3 regions of the Methylobacterium sp. BI1 genome follow, and region 2 is predicted to be linked to each of the others. Evidence: predicted binding sites of a transcription regulator. Region 2 holds the regulator's gene; each other region holds the start of a gene.
What was found. Region 2 encodes LexA, which represses DNA repair genes until DNA is damaged. Its sites were predicted from a motif close to TGTTCNNNNTGTGTTCNG; they were not measured.

Region 1: a site for LexA is predicted at 3,219-3,236, ahead of uvrA (excinuclease ABC subunit UvrA). Genes of this name have one in related genera too.
Region 3: a site for LexA is predicted at 3,462-3,479, ahead of AC1MGR_RS13820 (trna delta -isopentenylpyrophosphate transferase). Genes of this name have one in related genera too.

The regions. Positions count from the first base shown of each region.
Region 1 is NZ_CM155267.1:3,908,646-3,913,864, forward strand. It holds gene AC1MGR_RS18505 (hypothetical protein) at 159-800, shown strand; gene AC1MGR_RS18510 (methyl-accepting chemotaxis protein) at 821-2,875, opposite strand; gene uvrA (excinuclease ABC subunit UvrA) at 3,357-5,219, shown strand, end outside.
Region 2 is NZ_CM155267.1:3,599,790-3,605,008, reverse strand. It holds partial or broken gene AC1MGR_RS17040 (ComEC/Rec2 family competence protein) at 1-1,005, shown strand, start outside; gene lexA (transcriptional repressor LexA) at 999-1,751, opposite strand; gene AC1MGR_RS17030 (DUF937 domain-containing protein) at 1,941-2,738, opposite strand; gene sfsA (DNA/RNA nuclease SfsA) at 2,881-3,588, shown strand; gene AC1MGR_RS17020 (FkbM family methyltransferase) at 3,620-4,450, opposite strand; gene AC1MGR_RS17015 (outer membrane beta-barrel protein) at 4,796-5,219, shown strand, end outside.
Region 3 is NZ_CM155267.1:2,931,683-2,936,901, forward strand. It holds gene recD2 (SF1B family DNA helicase RecD2) at 1-2,261, opposite strand, end outside; gene AC1MGR_RS13820 (trna delta -isopentenylpyrophosphate transferase) at 2,727-3,404, opposite strand; gene AC1MGR_RS13825 (hypothetical protein) at 3,614-3,949, shown strand; gene AC1MGR_RS13830 (hypothetical protein) at 3,971-4,234, opposite strand; gene AC1MGR_RS13835 (DUF502 domain-containing protein) at 4,445-5,219, shown strand, end outside.

The DNA of each region.
Region 1 (5,219 bases), 310 kb from region 2:
TGCGCGACGGACTTTATTCTCTTCCGGGCTCCGAAAGCATGCTCGCGAAGTCTTGGCACAGCCCTCACCATCTTTTGAAAACCTTGGAACTGTTCAGGTTGTGCTTTTGTTAAGGGGTCATCTCGGCGCGCAGTCGGGCGCCCCATTCGGAGACATCGATGCCGACGATCCCGCTCTCCGCAGCCTCGCGCGCCGTGGCCGCCCCCGTGATCGGACTGATGTTGCTCACGCTGCCGGCGAGTGCCCAGAGCGCCGATGGCGGCCTGTTCGATCTGCTCTTTGCGCCCGCACGACCGGCCCAGCAAGTGGCGCCCGCGCCCATGGCCGATCCGGGCTTCGACTACCAGCAGGCCCGTCGCTCGATCCGGAAGGCCACCCGCCAGCGCCCGAAGATCCGCTACGCCGCGCTTCCGAAATCCGAACCCCTGCAGATCAAGGTCACGGATCGCCAGACTCCGCTCGACATGAAGGCCGGGCCCGCGGCCGCCTTCATGAAGGACGAGACCCTTCGACCCGGCGATATCGTGGTGATGAAGGACGGTGCGAAGGTCTTCACCGGGCGGCCGGACGACCGGCACACCGCCCGCGACTTCGAGAGCGTCGGCCGCTCCGACTTCGTCGATCGGCGCACCCGCAACCAACTCGCCGCGATGATGCTGCCGATCGGCGCCCTACCGGCCGATCAGGCCCGCAAGCTGATGGCGCAGGCGCGCAAGGTGATGCCCGCCAGCGTCGACCAGTCCGTGAAGCCGGAGCTGACGGCGATGCGCGTCATCAATCCCTGGAAGACCAACCCGTAGCCCGGGTCAGGAGCCCGAGGTCAGGCCGCCCGAACCGTGACCAGGAAGCCGTCGACTTCCCGGCGTAGGGCCGTGGCCTGACGGGCGAGGTCGCTCGCTGCAGAGAGCACCTGAGCCGATCCGCTGCGGGCGGCTTCCGCTGCCTCGCGAACACCGACGATGTGGCCGGAAACTGCTCGGGTGCCTTCGGACGTCAGGACGGTGTTCCGGGCGATCTCCTGCGTCGCTGCCTCCTGCTGGTCGACGGCCGCCGAGATATCCCCCGAGATCCGGCTCAGGCGCTGGATGACGTCGGTGATGCCGCCGATCGCCGTCACGGATGCGTCGGTGGAGTGAGCGATCTCCCCGACCTTCGCGGCGATCTCTTCCGTTGCCTTGGCGGTCTGGGTCGCCAGGCTCTTCACCTCCGCGGCGACCACAGCGAACCCGCGCCCGGCCTCGCCCGCCCGGGCCGCCTCGATGGTGGCGTTCAGCGCGAGCAGATTGGTCTGGGCCGCAATGCTGGTGATCAGGCCGACGATCTCGCCGATGCTGTTCGCGGCCTGGGCGAGGCGTTGGACGTCCTCCGCCATTCGCGCCGCGTCACGCTCCGCCTCGCCGGCCACCGCGGTCGAGGCCTCGACCCGGTTGCCGATCTCCCGCACCGAGGCGCTGAGCTCCTCCGTGGCCGCCGCCACGGTGTCGGCGGTGGCGGCGGTTTCCGCCGAGGCTGCGGCCACGGACCCGCTGAGGGATGACGTGTCGCTCGCGGCCTGGGTCAGGGCATAGGCCGCCGTCTCGAGTTGGCTCGCGGCGGCCGAGACCGCCTCGACGATTCCGCTGGCCTGGGATTCGAAGCGATCGGCCAGCGCCACCATTTCGGCGCGACGGGCCGCGGCGGCATGGGCGGTGAGATGGTCGGCCTCGGCGGCGATGCGCCGACGCTCGGTGACGCTGGCCTGGAAGTCGACCGCCGCCGCCGCGATGGCGCGGACCTCGCGGGCGCCGTTCTGCGGGATCGGGCCGGTTTCCTCGCCCCGCCCGATGGCCGTAAGCGAGGCGGCGATGCGGGTGAGCGGACGGGCGATGGCGGTGCCGAAGGCGAAGGCGAGGCCGCAGGACAGGCCAAGGGTCGCGAGGCCGACGGCCATCCAGACTATGACGCTCCGCTCGGCGTCGGCACGGGCGGCACCGGCGGCAGCGCCGAGATCCGCGGTAAGGTGGTCCTCGATCGTCTTCAGCGTATCGATGCGCTGGGTGGCGAGGCCGAACCAGGCGGGCGCATCGGTGAAGGCGAGCGGGGTCCCGGGAGGCGTGTCGAGAACGAGGCGGCGGAGGCGGTCGACCTCCCGGGCCGCGGGCGCAGCCTTGCCGGCATCGAGGAGTGCCGCCTGGGCCGGCTCGGCCCCGAGGCGGAACAGTGATTCATAGGTGCTTTGGCCCGCGCTCAGACCCGCCAGACGCTCGTGGCCGGCCAGGTCGATCTGGCCGGCCCCGAAGATCGCCGAGGCGGTGGCGCGCTCCTGGCCCGCGAGCTCCTTCAGGGCGAGGAACGACGAGTAGGAACTGATGCGGGCGGCGAGATCCGCACTGGCGGCGACCTGGGAGACCTCGCGCACCAGGTCGAGCGCATTGGCGATCACGCCCGAATACAGGGCCATGTTCTGGGCCGGTGTGCGACCGAGGCCATCCACTGCCGTCCGGTGCGGGGCGATGGCCGCCAACTGCCCGGTCAGCGCCGCATCGCGACGTGCGACGCCGGGCCCGAAGGCGGCGAGATCGAGGCCGGCCCGGCCGGCGTCCAGGGCCGCCCGGGCGGCATCGGTCCTCACGCGCTGCGCGTCGAGTTCGGCCCGAAACTTGGTGCCCTTGGCGCCGAGATAGAGGCTCGACGCCCCGCGCTCGCGCTGGGCCTCGTGCACCAGGGCGCTGACTTGGCCGGCCATGCCGACGAGGTCCTGCACCTGGACCATCCGGGTCCGAGCATTCATTCGCTCCGTGATGGCAAGTCCAACGACCATCGCAAATGCAAGGCAGGGCGCCAACGCAACTAAAAGAATCCGAATGCGCAACGATGAGAAAAGACCGGCGGACATCACATGAAACCTGCTTCGAAACGTTTCGGCACTGTCGAAGCGGCGGGTAAAGGTTTGATTTCCGATTTAGCCTTTGATCGATTTTTAGTCGGTCGTTTCAACTTTTAGGCAGGATGGATAGGGAGCTGTCCCAGTTCATCCGATTGCTTTGGAACTCCGGCTCGCTCGTCCGGCGGACCGCGAAGCCACCTCGGCATCCACGTGGGTAGCGTCTCCAGGCCCGACCCCGAGGAAGATCTGCGCGGATTCGTTACCTGTAGCGCATCGGCGTCGAAGTCCCCGGGTGCCGTCCGGTGGGGCTACAACGGTTCAGGACGCCGCCGGTCGTCCGCGATATTGTCCGCGTACGCTTTTTGTTCTAGCTGAGGAGCGGCTATGCGTGGTGTGCGCCTTGCCCGACGCGGTGGTGCGCCCGACATCCCGCAGGGGCTTTCATCGAGTCCCACCGAGATCCGCGCCGAAGACGTTCCGAAGAGACTCCATGGCCAAAGCCAAAGCCGCTGCCAAGAAATCGCAAGCCGAGGCCGAGCGGGTCGAAGCCAAGATCGAGGCACTGTTCGATGGCGCGCGTGATGCGCGCGTCATATCGGTGCGCGGCGCGCGCGAGCACAATCTGAAGAACATTGACCTGACGATTCCGCGCGATCGCCTCGTGGTCTTCACGGGTCTGTCCGGCTCCGGCAAGTCGTCGCTCGCCTTCGATACCATCTACGCGGAAGGCCAGCGCCGCTACGTCGAGTCCCTCTCGGCTTATGCGCGCCAGTTCCTTGAAATGATGTCGAAGCCCGACGTCGACCAGATCGACGGTCTCTCGCCGGCGATCTCCATCGAGCAGAAGACCACCTCGAAGAACCCGCGCTCGACGGTCGGCACCGTTACCGAGATCTACGACTACATGCGCCTGCTCTGGGCGCGGGTCGGCATCCCATACTCGCCCGCGACCGGGCTGCCGATCGAGAGCCAGACCGTAAGCCAGATGGTGGACCGCGTCCTGGCACTGCCGGAGAAGAGCCGGCTCTACCTCCTGGCGCCGGTGATCCGCGGCCGGAAGGGCGAGTACCGCAAGGAAATCGCGGAGTTCCAGAAGAAGGGCTTCCAGCGCCTGCGGATCGACGGCGTGTACTATGCCATCGACGACGTGCCGAAGCTCGACAAGAAGCTGAAGCACGACATCGACGTGGTGGTGGACCGGATCGTCGTGCGGGCGGACATCGCGGCGCGGCTGGCCGATTCCTTCGAGACGGCGCTGGAACTCGCCGACGGCATCGCCCTGATCGAGTTCGCCGACACGCTCGACGGCGAGGCGCCGCGGGAGGCCATCACCTTCTCGTCGCGGTTCGCCTGTCCCGTCTCCGGCTTCACCATCGCGGAGATCGAGCCGCGGCTGTTCTCGTTCAACAATCCTTTCGGCGCCTGCCCGACCTGCGGCGGCATCGGCCACGAGATGCGGATCGACCCCGAACTCGTGATCTCGGATGCCAAGCTCAGCCTGAAGCGCGGTGCCGTCGGCCCCTGGGCGAAATCGACCTCCCCGTATTATGGCCAGACCCTCGACGCCCTGGCGCGCCACTTCGGATTCAAGACCACCGTCGCCTGGGCCGACCTGCCGGCGAAGGCCCGGGATGTGGTCCTGTTCGGCACCGGCTCCGAAGCGGTCCGCTTCGCCTACGACGACGGCATGCGCGCCTACGAGGTGAACAAGCCCTTCGAGGGCGTCGTCCCGAACCTGGAGCGGCGCTACAAGGAGACGGAGAGCGACAGCTCCCGCGAGGAGATCGCGCGCTTCATGAGCGAGACGCCCTGCGCCACCTGCGGCGGCAAGCGCCTGAAGCTCGAAGCGCTCTCGGTGAAGGTCGCCATGCAGGACGTGGGCGAGATCACCGCCCTCTCGGTGCGCGACGCCCATGCGTGGTTCTCGGAGCTGCCGGGCAAGCTCACCGACAAGCAGAACGAGATCGCCTACCGCATCCTCAAGGAGATCCGCGACCGGCTGACCTTCCTGATCGATGTCGGGCTCGAATACCTGACCCTCGCGCGCGGCTCCGGCTCGCTCTCGGGGGGCGAGAGCCAGCGCATCCGCCTTGCCTCGCAGATCGGCTCCGGCCTCACCGGCGTGCTCTACGTCCTCGACGAACCGTCCATCGGCCTGCACCAGCGCGACAACGAGCGTCTGCTCGGCACGCTGAAGCGCCTGCGCGACCTCGGCAACTCGGTGATCGTGGTCGAGCACGACGAAGACGCCATTCTCCAAGCCGACTACGTCGTCGATGTCGGCCCCGGCGCGGGCATCCATGGCGGGCAGATCATCGCCCAGGGGACGCCTGAGGAGGTGCTGAAGAACCCG
Region 2 (5,219 bases):
CGGATCTTCGCCCTCGCGATCACGGCGGTCCTCGGCACGCTGGCGACGACCCTCGTGGCCCAGATCGCCACCGCGCCCTTCGCCACCTACCATTTTCAGACGGTGCAGCCGTTCGGGCTCATCGGAAATGCGCTCACCTTGCCGCTGGTCTCCCTCGCGGTGATGCCGTCGGCGGTTCTGGGCATCCTGGCCTATCCGTTCGCCCTGGATCAGCCGGTCTGGTGGGCGATGGGCCTCGCCGTGCGGGGAATGCTGACCATTTCCACCTGGATCGCGGGTTTCGGAAACGCCGTCGTGGTGGTCCCGGCCTTCGGCACCGGTGCCCTCGGCTGTCTCGCGGCCGCGCTGATCGTCCTGACCCTCCCGGCCTCGTCGCTGCGCTGGCTCGGCCTCATTCCGGCAGCAATCGGCATCGCCTGTGCGGCCCTTCCGGATCGCTACGACGTCTACATCGATCGTGAGGGGACGGGCGCGGCCGTTCGCGAACGCAACGGGCGCCTCGCCACCCTCGGACGGCCGCCCCCCTTCGTGCTCGCACAATGGCTCAAGGCCGACGGAGACGACCGACGAGTGCAGGACGTCCTCGGGTTCGAGGGCTCGCGCTGTAATCGCCTGGGTTGTACCCTGACGACGCCCGACGGCCGCGTGCTCGCCCTGACCACCGACAAGCGTGCGCTCGGTGAGGACTGCGCCAGGGCCGCGATCCTGATCACCCGGCAATCCGCACCGGCAGGCTGTGCCGCCTCGATCATCGTCGACCGGGATTTCTTAGGGTCGCACGGCGCGACGTCGATCCGATTCACCCGCGATGGGCCGTCTCTCGCCACGGCGAAGCATTCCGGCGAAATCGTACCCTGGCGCGCGACACCGTTGCGGAAGCCGATGGAACCGTCGGGTACGCCGGTTCCGCCCTCGACACCGTCGACGGTGGCAGAGACCCTTGAGCGGGCCGGCGATCCGTCGGATCCATCCGGCGACGAACCGGACGGGGAACCCCTTCAGTAGCGGCGTACGAGGCTGACGAGGCGCCCCTGAATCTGTACCCGATCCGGGCCGAGGACCCGGGTCTCATAAGCCGGGTTGGCCGCTTCCAGGGCGATGGACGATCCACGCCGACGGAGACGCTTCAGGGTCGCTTCTTCGTCGTCGATGAGAGCCACGATGATGTCGCCCGTATTGGCCGTGTCCTGCTTACGGATCACCACCAGATCACCGTCGAGGATCCCGGCATCGACCATGGAATCCCCGCGAACCTCCAGGGCGTAGTGCTCGCCACCGGCCAGGAAATCCGGAGACATCGTCACCGAATGGCTCTGCTCCTGAATGGCCGAGATGGGCGTACCGGCCGCGATCCGCCCCATGACCGGGATCGTCACGGCCCGGCCGCTCTCGTCGGTGGCCTGCGTGGTCGGCAGGCGGGACACCGAGGCGCCGGCCGGCAGACCCTTGCCCTTGCCGCCTTCGACGACGCTCGGCGTGAACCGACGAACCTCGGGAACCGGGGCTGCGCGGGGGGCGCCCGCATGACCGCCCAGGCTCTCCGGCATCCGGATGACCTCGATGGCCCGCGCCCTGTTGGGCAGCCGGCGCAGAAAGCCGCGTTCCTCCAGAGCCGTGATCAGGCGGTGGATACCCGACTTCGACTTCAGGTCGAGGGCGTCCTTCATCTCGTCGAACGACGGGGGAACGCCGCTCTCGCGCATCCGGAGCTGGATGAACTGGAGCAGGTCCAGCTGCTTACGCGTCAACATGCGGGACACTCTTCGTTAGCGCCACGGAGCGCGGCGGATGGCACCAGAAACAAACCACGAACACGTTAAACGTTCCGTAAGTGTTCTGCAAGGGTTCCTGCTGGGAGCCTCGAAGAGGAAGGGTGCGATAGCCGAAAATTGCTTCGCTCGGGCCTGCCCCTGCCGACATCGCCGGAAGCGGGGCCCGGCCTAGTGCTGTCCTGTCCGGCCTGCCTTCGGCTGGTCTCCGGAGTCATTCCCGCCCGTCCCGGTGGAGTCGCGGGGCTTCTGCCAGAAGGTGTCGAACAAGCGCTGCATCGCGCGGGCATTCTCCTGCTGCACCTCCAGGCCCGTCTGAAACATCTGCTGCATCATGTCGAACGGCGCCTCCGCGGCTGACCTGTCCGGTGCAGCGGGCTCGGGCCGGGGCGGGGCCGCGAGCCGTGCCGGCGCGGGACGCGACCGCGTCTCGGGTGCGGCGGCCGGGGCACTGGCGCCGGATTTCAGGAACGCCTGCATCATCTCCGACCAGGCAGTGGCCGGGAAGCCGAACGGGTTCGCCTCGGCACGGGGGGCCGGCGCGGCGGCAGGCGCCTGGTTGATCATGACGTGGACGATCCCCGCCACCACCATGCCGGCCATGACCGGCAGCATCTGCTTCAAGGCCGGCATCGCAACGCCGCTGACGGCGGCGGCCTGCTGCAGAACCGCCTGACTCAGATGCGGCGAGCCGAAGAGTTGCTGGACCAGCATGTCCATCTGCGGCGTCGCGCTCGTCGCCTTCGGTGCGCTGGGGCCGACGAGATTGAAGAGATGGGCAAAGCCGGTCGGATCCTGAGCGACGTTCCGCTGCAGCCCCATGGTCAGGGCCGGGAGCAGGGCTTCCATCGCGCGCAGGCTCTGTTCCGGCGACAGGCCGAACTGCCGTCCGAATCCCTGCGCGTTGGCGCCCGCCTGCGCCTGGAGGATGTCGAACAGATTGAACATGGCGGCCTCGCGGACGAACAACGGCTTTCCCGGTCATCGACCCGGGCGCGCCCTGCGAATTCTGTCGCATCCGGTCAGCACTGACCAGCCCGGGCGCCTCATGACCGCCCGATTCCCCGCCGACGGGAGCCCGCATCAACCTGTTTCTTGCCCCGGACCCGCGATGCGCTTCCCTTCGCCCCTGCTCGAGGCGCGCCTGGTGCGTCGCTACAAGCGTTTCCTCGCCGACCTGCAACTCGCCGATGGGTCCCTGATCACGGCCCACTGTCCCAATCCGGGGGCGATGCTGGGACTGGCGGTGCCGGGCGCGCGGGTCCTCCTGGCCGACGTCCGGAGCCCGACGCGCAAGCTCCCCTTCTCGTGGGAACTGGTGGAGGCCGACCTGCCCGGCGGCCGGCAGTGGGTCGGGATCAACACGATGCGGCCGAACGCCCTGGTGGCGGAGGCCTTCGCCGCTGGCGGGCTGCCGTCCCTGGCCGGCTACACCGCCCTGCGCCCCGAAGTCCGCTACGCCCGGGCCAGCCGGGTCGACTTCCTCGCCACCGGGGAGGGGATGCCGCCCTGCCATGTCGAGGTGAAGAACTGCCACCTGATGCGCAGCCCGGGTCTCGCGGAATTTCCGGATTGCGTCGCCGCCCGCAGCGCCCGCCACATGACGGACCTCGCGGCCGTCGTCGCGGCCGGGGGACGCGCCATGGTCATCATCGTGGTGCAGATGTGGGCAGACCGCTTCGACGCCGCCCGGGACCTCGATCCCGCCTTCGACCGCGCCCTTCAGATCGCTCGGGCAGCCGGCGTGGCCGTTTACGCCCATCGCTGCCGCATCGAGCCGGGTGGAATCACCGTGGCCGACGCCATCCCGGTGCTTTAGGGGCGCGTCCGAGAAAGGCGGCGCGAGCCCGTCAGTCCGCCCGCTCGAAGATCAGGTTGAGGCGGGTCCGGGCGATCCGGCGATAGCCGTTCTGCTCGAGCAGGGCCGGCAGGTCGATCTGCCATTGATCGGTGCCGTTCTCGACGATGAGCAGCCGCGGATGGAGGCTTGCGGGTGCGGCCCGCAGGAAGGGTTCGAGGATCAAATCCTCGGCGCCCTCGACGTCGAGCTTCATCGCGTCGATGCGCGCGATGCCCTCTCCGAGCGCGAGATCCAGCAGGGGGACGGCAGGCACACGGATCTGCGCGCCCTCGTTCGTCCCGACGATCTTCAAACTCGATTCGCCGCGGTTGCGCGGGTCCACGAAGAGGGTGAGTTCTCCGGCCTTGTCGGCAATCGCGCAAGCCACAGCCTTGACCGTCCCGAACGGATTCTGACCGATGTTGTAGGTGAGGCGGTCGAACACGTCGGGCTGCGGCTCGACGGCCAGGATCCGGGCCCGGGGCCCGGCGAAGGCCGCCACGAACAGTGCGTAAGCGCCGATGTTCGCACCGATATCCAGGAACGTGCAGCCGGGCTGAAGCTTTGCCCGAAGGAGTTCGCGCTCCTCCGGGTCGAAGAACTGCGGCGTGAAGAGCACCTTCTTCTCGCAGTTGTTGTTGTAGGGGTAGAGCCGCATGCGCGCGCCGTAGCGCTCCACGTCCAAGGGCGCGCCGCGCAAGAGCCCGATCGCCACCCGACGCAGGAACAGGGCGAGGCGTCGCCCTGCCCAGCTCGCATACGAGATCCGTCCCGTCTGCTGAGCGATGCGCGCGACGAGGCCGGTGGGAGCGTAGGTGCCGTAGGGCTGCGTGTCTTTCATCGTGCGTGCTGATGCCAGCGCACGGGCGCGGCGGCAAGCGAAGGCGTCAAGAGATGGCGGCAGGGCGCTGGAAATCCGGCACTGAGTTGCGCGCCGCAGCGGGTTCAAGCGAAGGGAGGCGGTCGCAATCGAGACCGAGCCTGCGAAACGCCTGGGAAGCTGCCGGAAATCCTCGAGGCCGGATGTGGTGGTCAGACCTGTTCCATTGTGGCAACACCACGACTGAAACCAGTTTCGAGCAGCCTAAATTGCCTGAAAAATAGGCGTCTGCACAAAGGATAGCTTTGCCGTAACAGGGAACCTTTGAGAACGTCACGCCAACGCAAATTCTCCTGCAGAGTTCCCATGGCCATGCACCGCTCGCTCCTTGCCCTTTCCGCCGTCCTGCTGTCCTCGGTCTGCGCCTTCGCAGCCGACATGCCGGCGAAGGTGCTGGCGGTTCCCGCCCCGCCCGCGCCCTGCAAGGCCGAGATCACCTTCCCGGCCTATGGCGGCGTCATCAAGCAGAACCCGAACCCATCCTGCCTGACCCTCGGCGCCTTCGGCGACATCTATGTCGGCGGTGCGGTGAGCGGATACTTCTACACGCAGACGAACCAGCTTTCGGCCGCCTTCTCGCCCCCGGGCATTCCGCTCGACCGTGGTGCGCGCGCCGACTTCTCGAACCTCATGGGCTTCATCCAGAAGGCCGACGGTCCGTTCCAGTTCTATGCTGCCTTCGGCGCCTACACGATCCCGGGCCTCGGCGCACCGATCTTCAGCGCCTTCG
Region 3 (5,219 bases), 670 kb from region 2:
CACTGGCCGAGCTTGGTCCAGCGCCGGGCCTGGCGGCGCCCCGACACGGCCGTGCGGATCGCGCGGGGCTGGCCCACCAGCACCACGAGCTGCCGGCCCCGGGTCACCGCCGTGTAGAGGAGGTTGCGCGCCAGCAGGGTGAAGTGCTGGTTCACGATCGGGATCACCACGGCCGGGTACTCGGAGCCCTGGCTCTTGTGGATGGTGGTGGCGAAGGCCGGCACGAGGGTGTCGAGCTCGCCGTACGGGTAGGCGACCTCGCGCCCGTCGAAGGACACGATCACCGCCTGGTCCTCGGCCTCGAGGCGCACGACCCGGCCGAGATCGCCGTTGAACACGTCGCGGTCGTAGTCGTTCTGGGTCTCCATCACCCGGTCGCCGGGCGTGAAGCGCCAGCCGAAGCGCTCCACCGCCGTCTCGGGGGGCGGGTTCAGCACCCGCTGGAGTTCGTGGTTGAGGTTGCGGCTGCCCAGCACCCCGCGCAGCATCGGCGTCAGCACCTGGACGTCGCGGAGGGGGTCGAGGCCGAAGCGGGCGGGGATGCGCCGGGTCACCACCTCGATCAGCCGGGCGAGGCCGATCTCGGGATCGTCCACCGCGATCCAGTAGAAATCCGCCGCCGCGTCCGGGGACGCGCCCTCCGGCACCGCCTCCGGCACCGGCGGCACCGCCTCCGGCATCAGGCCGCGGTTGATGCGGTGCGCGTTGACGACGATCCGGCTCGCCGCGGCCTGGCGGAACACCTCGGTGAGGCGGGCGACCGGGACGCGCTCCGAGGCGATGAGGTCGGCCAGGACCTGGCCCGGGCCCACGGAGGGCAGCTGGTCGACGTCGCCCACGAGGAGCAGAGCCGCCCGCTCCGGCACCGCCTTCAGGAGGGCGTTCATCAGCGGGACGTCGATCATCGAGGCCTCGTCGACGACGAGGAGGTCGCAGGCGAGGGGGTTGTCGGCGTCGCGGGCGAAGCCGCCCCGGGCCGGGTCGACCTCCAGCAGCCGGTGGAGGGTCTTGGCCGGGAGCCCGGTCTGCTCGGTCATGCGCTTGGCCGCCCGGCCGGTGGGGGCGGCGAGGAGCACCCGCACGCCCTTGGCGACGAGGATGCGCAGGAGCGAATCCAGCGTGCTGGTCTTGCCGACCCCCGGGCCACCGGTGAGGACGCAGAGCCGGCTCGCGAGCATCGTGCCGATGGCGGCGGCCTGCGAGGGCGACAGGGTCTTGCCCGTGCGGGCCTCGACCCAGGGGATCGCCCGGGCGAGGTCGATGGCGGGCCAGGGCGGGGCCCCGTCGCGGCGGTCGATCAGGCGGTCCGCGATGGCGCGCTCGGCCCCGTGCAGGCCCTTGAGGAACAGGCAGGTCTCGGACCCGGACGTCTCGGGCCCGGATCTGCCGACCGCGATCGTGTCCGCCACCACGTCCGCGCCGCGCAGTTCGAGCGCGATGGCGAGGCGGATCAGGTCCGGCTCGACCTCGAGCAGGCGCTGGGCCAGGGCCACGAGGCGCTCGGTGGGCAGGCCGCAATGGCCCTCGTCGGTGGCGGTCTGGAGCGCGAAGGTGACCCCGGCGCGCAGGCGCTGCGGCGCCTCCCGGGCCAGGCCGAGGCGCATCGCGATGGCGTCGGCGGTGCGGAAGCCGATGCCGCGGATGTCGCGGGCGAGCCGGTAGGGGTCCTGCGTCATCACCGCGATCGCGTCGCGGCCGTAGGTCCGGAAGATGCGCACGGCCCGGGCGGTGCCGACCCCGTGGGCGTGCAGGAAGATCATGATCTCCCGCACCAGCTTCTGCTCGGCCCAGCCGCGCAGGATGCGGGCGGCGCGCTTGGGGCCGATCCCCGCCACCTCCGTCAGGCGGCCGGGCTCCGCCTCGATCACCGCGAAGGTGTCGGCGCCGAACAGGGCGACGATGCGCTCCGCCATGGCCGGGCCGATGCCCCGCATCTGCCCGGAGGCGAGGTAGCGCGCGATGCCCTCGCGGCCCGTCGGCGGCGTCACCCGCAGGGTCTCGGCCCGGAACTGCAGCCCGTGCTGGCGGTCGGAGGTCCAGCGGCCCGAGGCGGCGATCCACTCGCCCGGCGCGATCGCGGGGGCGTGCCCGATCACCGGCACCAGGTCGCGCTTGCCCGCCGCCTGGACCTTGAGCACGCAGAAGCCGGTCTCGGCGTTGTGGAAGGTGACGCGCTCGATGGTGCCCGCGAGGGTGTCCCCGGGCTCCCGGCGACGGGACGCCGCGCCGGCCTGCGGTTCGAGATCTCCCGGGCGGATCATCCTGTTCACGCCACCGGCCCTGCGTCACGGTTTCCTGGATCAGGCCGCCGCGCGGCGACCGGGTTTTGGGGGTCAGGCCGCCGCACGGCGGCCGGGCTTCTTGGCTCAAGCCGCGCGGCGGCCGGGTTTCTTGGCTCAGGCCGCGCGGCGGCCGGGTTTCTTGGCTCAGGCCGCGCGGCGGCCGGGTTTCTTGGCTCAAGCCGCGCGGCGGCCGGGTTTCTTGGCTCAAGCCGCGCGGCGGCCGGGTTTCTTGGCTCAAGCCGCGCGGCGGCCGGGTTTCTTGGCTCAGGCCGCGCGGCGGCCGGGTTTCTTGGCTCAGGCCGCGCGGCGGCCGGGTTTCTTGGCTCAGGCCGCGCGGCGGCCGGGTTTCTTGGCTCAGGCCGCGCGGCGGCCGGGTTTCTTGGCTCAGGCCGCGCGGCGGCCGGGTTTCTTGGCTCAGGCCGCGCGGCGGCCGGGTTTCTTGGCTCAGGCCGCGCGGCGGCCGGGTTTCTTGGGAGGCCAGCCCAGGGCGACGAGGCGGGCGCGGGCATAGTCGCGGACCTCGTCGCGGGTGCCCGGCGGCATCCCGGCGAGCACCTGCTGGGTCTCGGCGTCGAGCATCAGGTCGGTGACGGCGTCGATGCTGTCCCGGTCGTCGATCCGGCGCTTCAGGTCGGCCTCGGCCTCGGTCACCGCGTCGAACGGGTCGGATTCCGCGAAGGCGTCGTCCACGGCCTGGATCGCGGCCGGGGGGCCGGCCCGGAACTCGTCCGCCTCCTCCTCGGAATAGACGAGGCCGTGCAGCTCCAGGAGCTTGAGGATCACCCGGTCCTTGGCGCGCTTCTCGGCCATGGCGTAGACGTAGCCGGCCTGCCTGCCCGAGACCCGGTAGTTCACGTTGACCAGGGCCTCGCCGATCGACCACTCGACCCGCTCGGTCCCGGCCTTCGCCCCCGCCATCCGACCGGTCACCAGGATCACGGCCTCGTCGCGCTCGGCCCGCACCAGGGTCGGCGGGTCGAAGCGGATGCCGGCCTGGGCGGCGATGCGCTCCAGGGTCCGGTGGTAGATCACCGCCGTGCCCTGCACCCGCCAGACGTTGCCGCCGAAGGGTTCGCCGTAGCGGACCAGGATGTCCGCGATCTGCTTGTCCGCCGTTCTCATCGGGCCTTCTCGCCAGGACTGCCCGGGAAGCCGGGCGCGGGCCGTGACCTACGGCCACGTTCCTGATATGTTCCAGAAGATGTGATGTGGTCCCTGGGCCGTGTCATGACAAGTGGGCGCACATGTGGGTGCGTTGAATCCGAACCCGCCGTAGAAGAGGCGCCGGACCTTTGCTGTCCTCCGGAGCCGTAGCGCGAACAGGAGCGCCGATGACCTCGCTGATCTTCTCCGTGTCGAGCCCCGACGGCGACGGCACGTACCGGATGGAGGCCACGAAGACCGCGCGCGGCGTGCGTTTTACCTGCACCTGCCCTGAGGGTGTCGCGCAGGCGCATTGCGAGCACCGCATCGCCCTGCTGCTCGGGGAGGTCGGCCACCTCGCCGCGGTCGATCCCGCCTCGGTCGCGGCGCTCTCCGCCCTGACCCGGGGCTCGCCCCTGATGCACGCCGTGCACCGGCTGGCCCAGGCGGAGGCCGCCGAGGCCGAGGCCCGCGCCGACCTCGCGCGCGCCCGGCAGGTCCTCGCCACCATCCTGGGCGGCTGAGCCCCCGGGCGGTCGGGCGGCTCAGCCCCGGTCGGGCCGGGCCTCCCAGATCGCCGCCTCGACGAAGGGGCGCTTCAGCTGCGGACCGGCGCCGCTGCGCAGGACGAAGTCGTTGGCGCCGGGATGGCGGCGGATCGCCTTGCCGAGGTTGAGCCGGTAGCCCGCCCCGAACACGTAGGGGGGTGCCATCGGGTCGGCCATGTAGGCGTCGACGGCCGCCGTCACCTCGGTCGCGGGAATGAGGCCCAGGTCGCACAGGGCGCGAATCGTCAGCTTCTCGGTCATGGGCTCCTCCATAGGCCCCCGGGCGGCGGCACCGCAACGCGGCCCGTCGCCTGGGGCGCGCGGACGCGGTCTTGAGCCGCGGGGGCGCAGGGGCTACCTCTTGCGACGGGGCCAAGCTTGCCGGACCCCCGGCTCCGCGCCGCGCGCGGGGCAGGGGCGGTCCGAGCAGCGGCGTTCCGAGACGCCGTCCCCCCGGCCGAAAGTGCATCCGTGGCGCCCACCCTTCCCCCGACGCTCCCCCCACCCGAACCCGAGGCCGGCGCCCGCCCGCGGGTGAGCGCGCGGGGCCGCCTGCGGACCTACTTCCTCACCGGCATCATCGTGTCGGGGCCGCTGGCCATCACGATCTACCTGACCTGGTGGTTCATCAGCCTCATCGACGGCTGGGTGAAGCCCCTGGTGCCGGCGAGCTACCTGCCCGACCATTACCTGCCGTTCTCGATTCCCGGCCTCGGCCTCCTCATCGCCTTCGTGGCGGTGACGCTGCTGGGCTTCCTCACCGCCAACCTGGTGGGGCGCAGCGTCGTCGAGTTCGGCGAGGTGCTGCTCGCCCGCACCCCGGTGATCTCGGGGCTCTACAAGGGCCTGCGCCAGATCTTCGAGACGCTGTTTTCCGCCAACGGCACCTCGTTCCGCACCGTCGGCCTCGTGGAATTCCCCGTGAAGGGCACCTGGTCGGTGGTCTTCCTGTCCGCGCCGGCCGCCCCGGACGTGCAGGCCGCGCTGGCGCCGGGGGGCGACCATGTCGGCGTGTTCCTGCCCTGCGCCCCCAACCCCACGACGGGCTTCTTCTTCTACCTGCCCCGCACCGACATCGTGGAGATCGCCATGAGCGTCGACGACGCGGCCAAGCTGGTGATGTCGGCCGGCGTGATCCAGCCGGAAGATCCGGGGGCGCGGGACGCCCATGCCAAGGATCCGCAGGCGCGCTTCCAGGCCATGGCGGCCTCCTTGCGGGCGACCCACGGGGACCCGCCCAAGATCG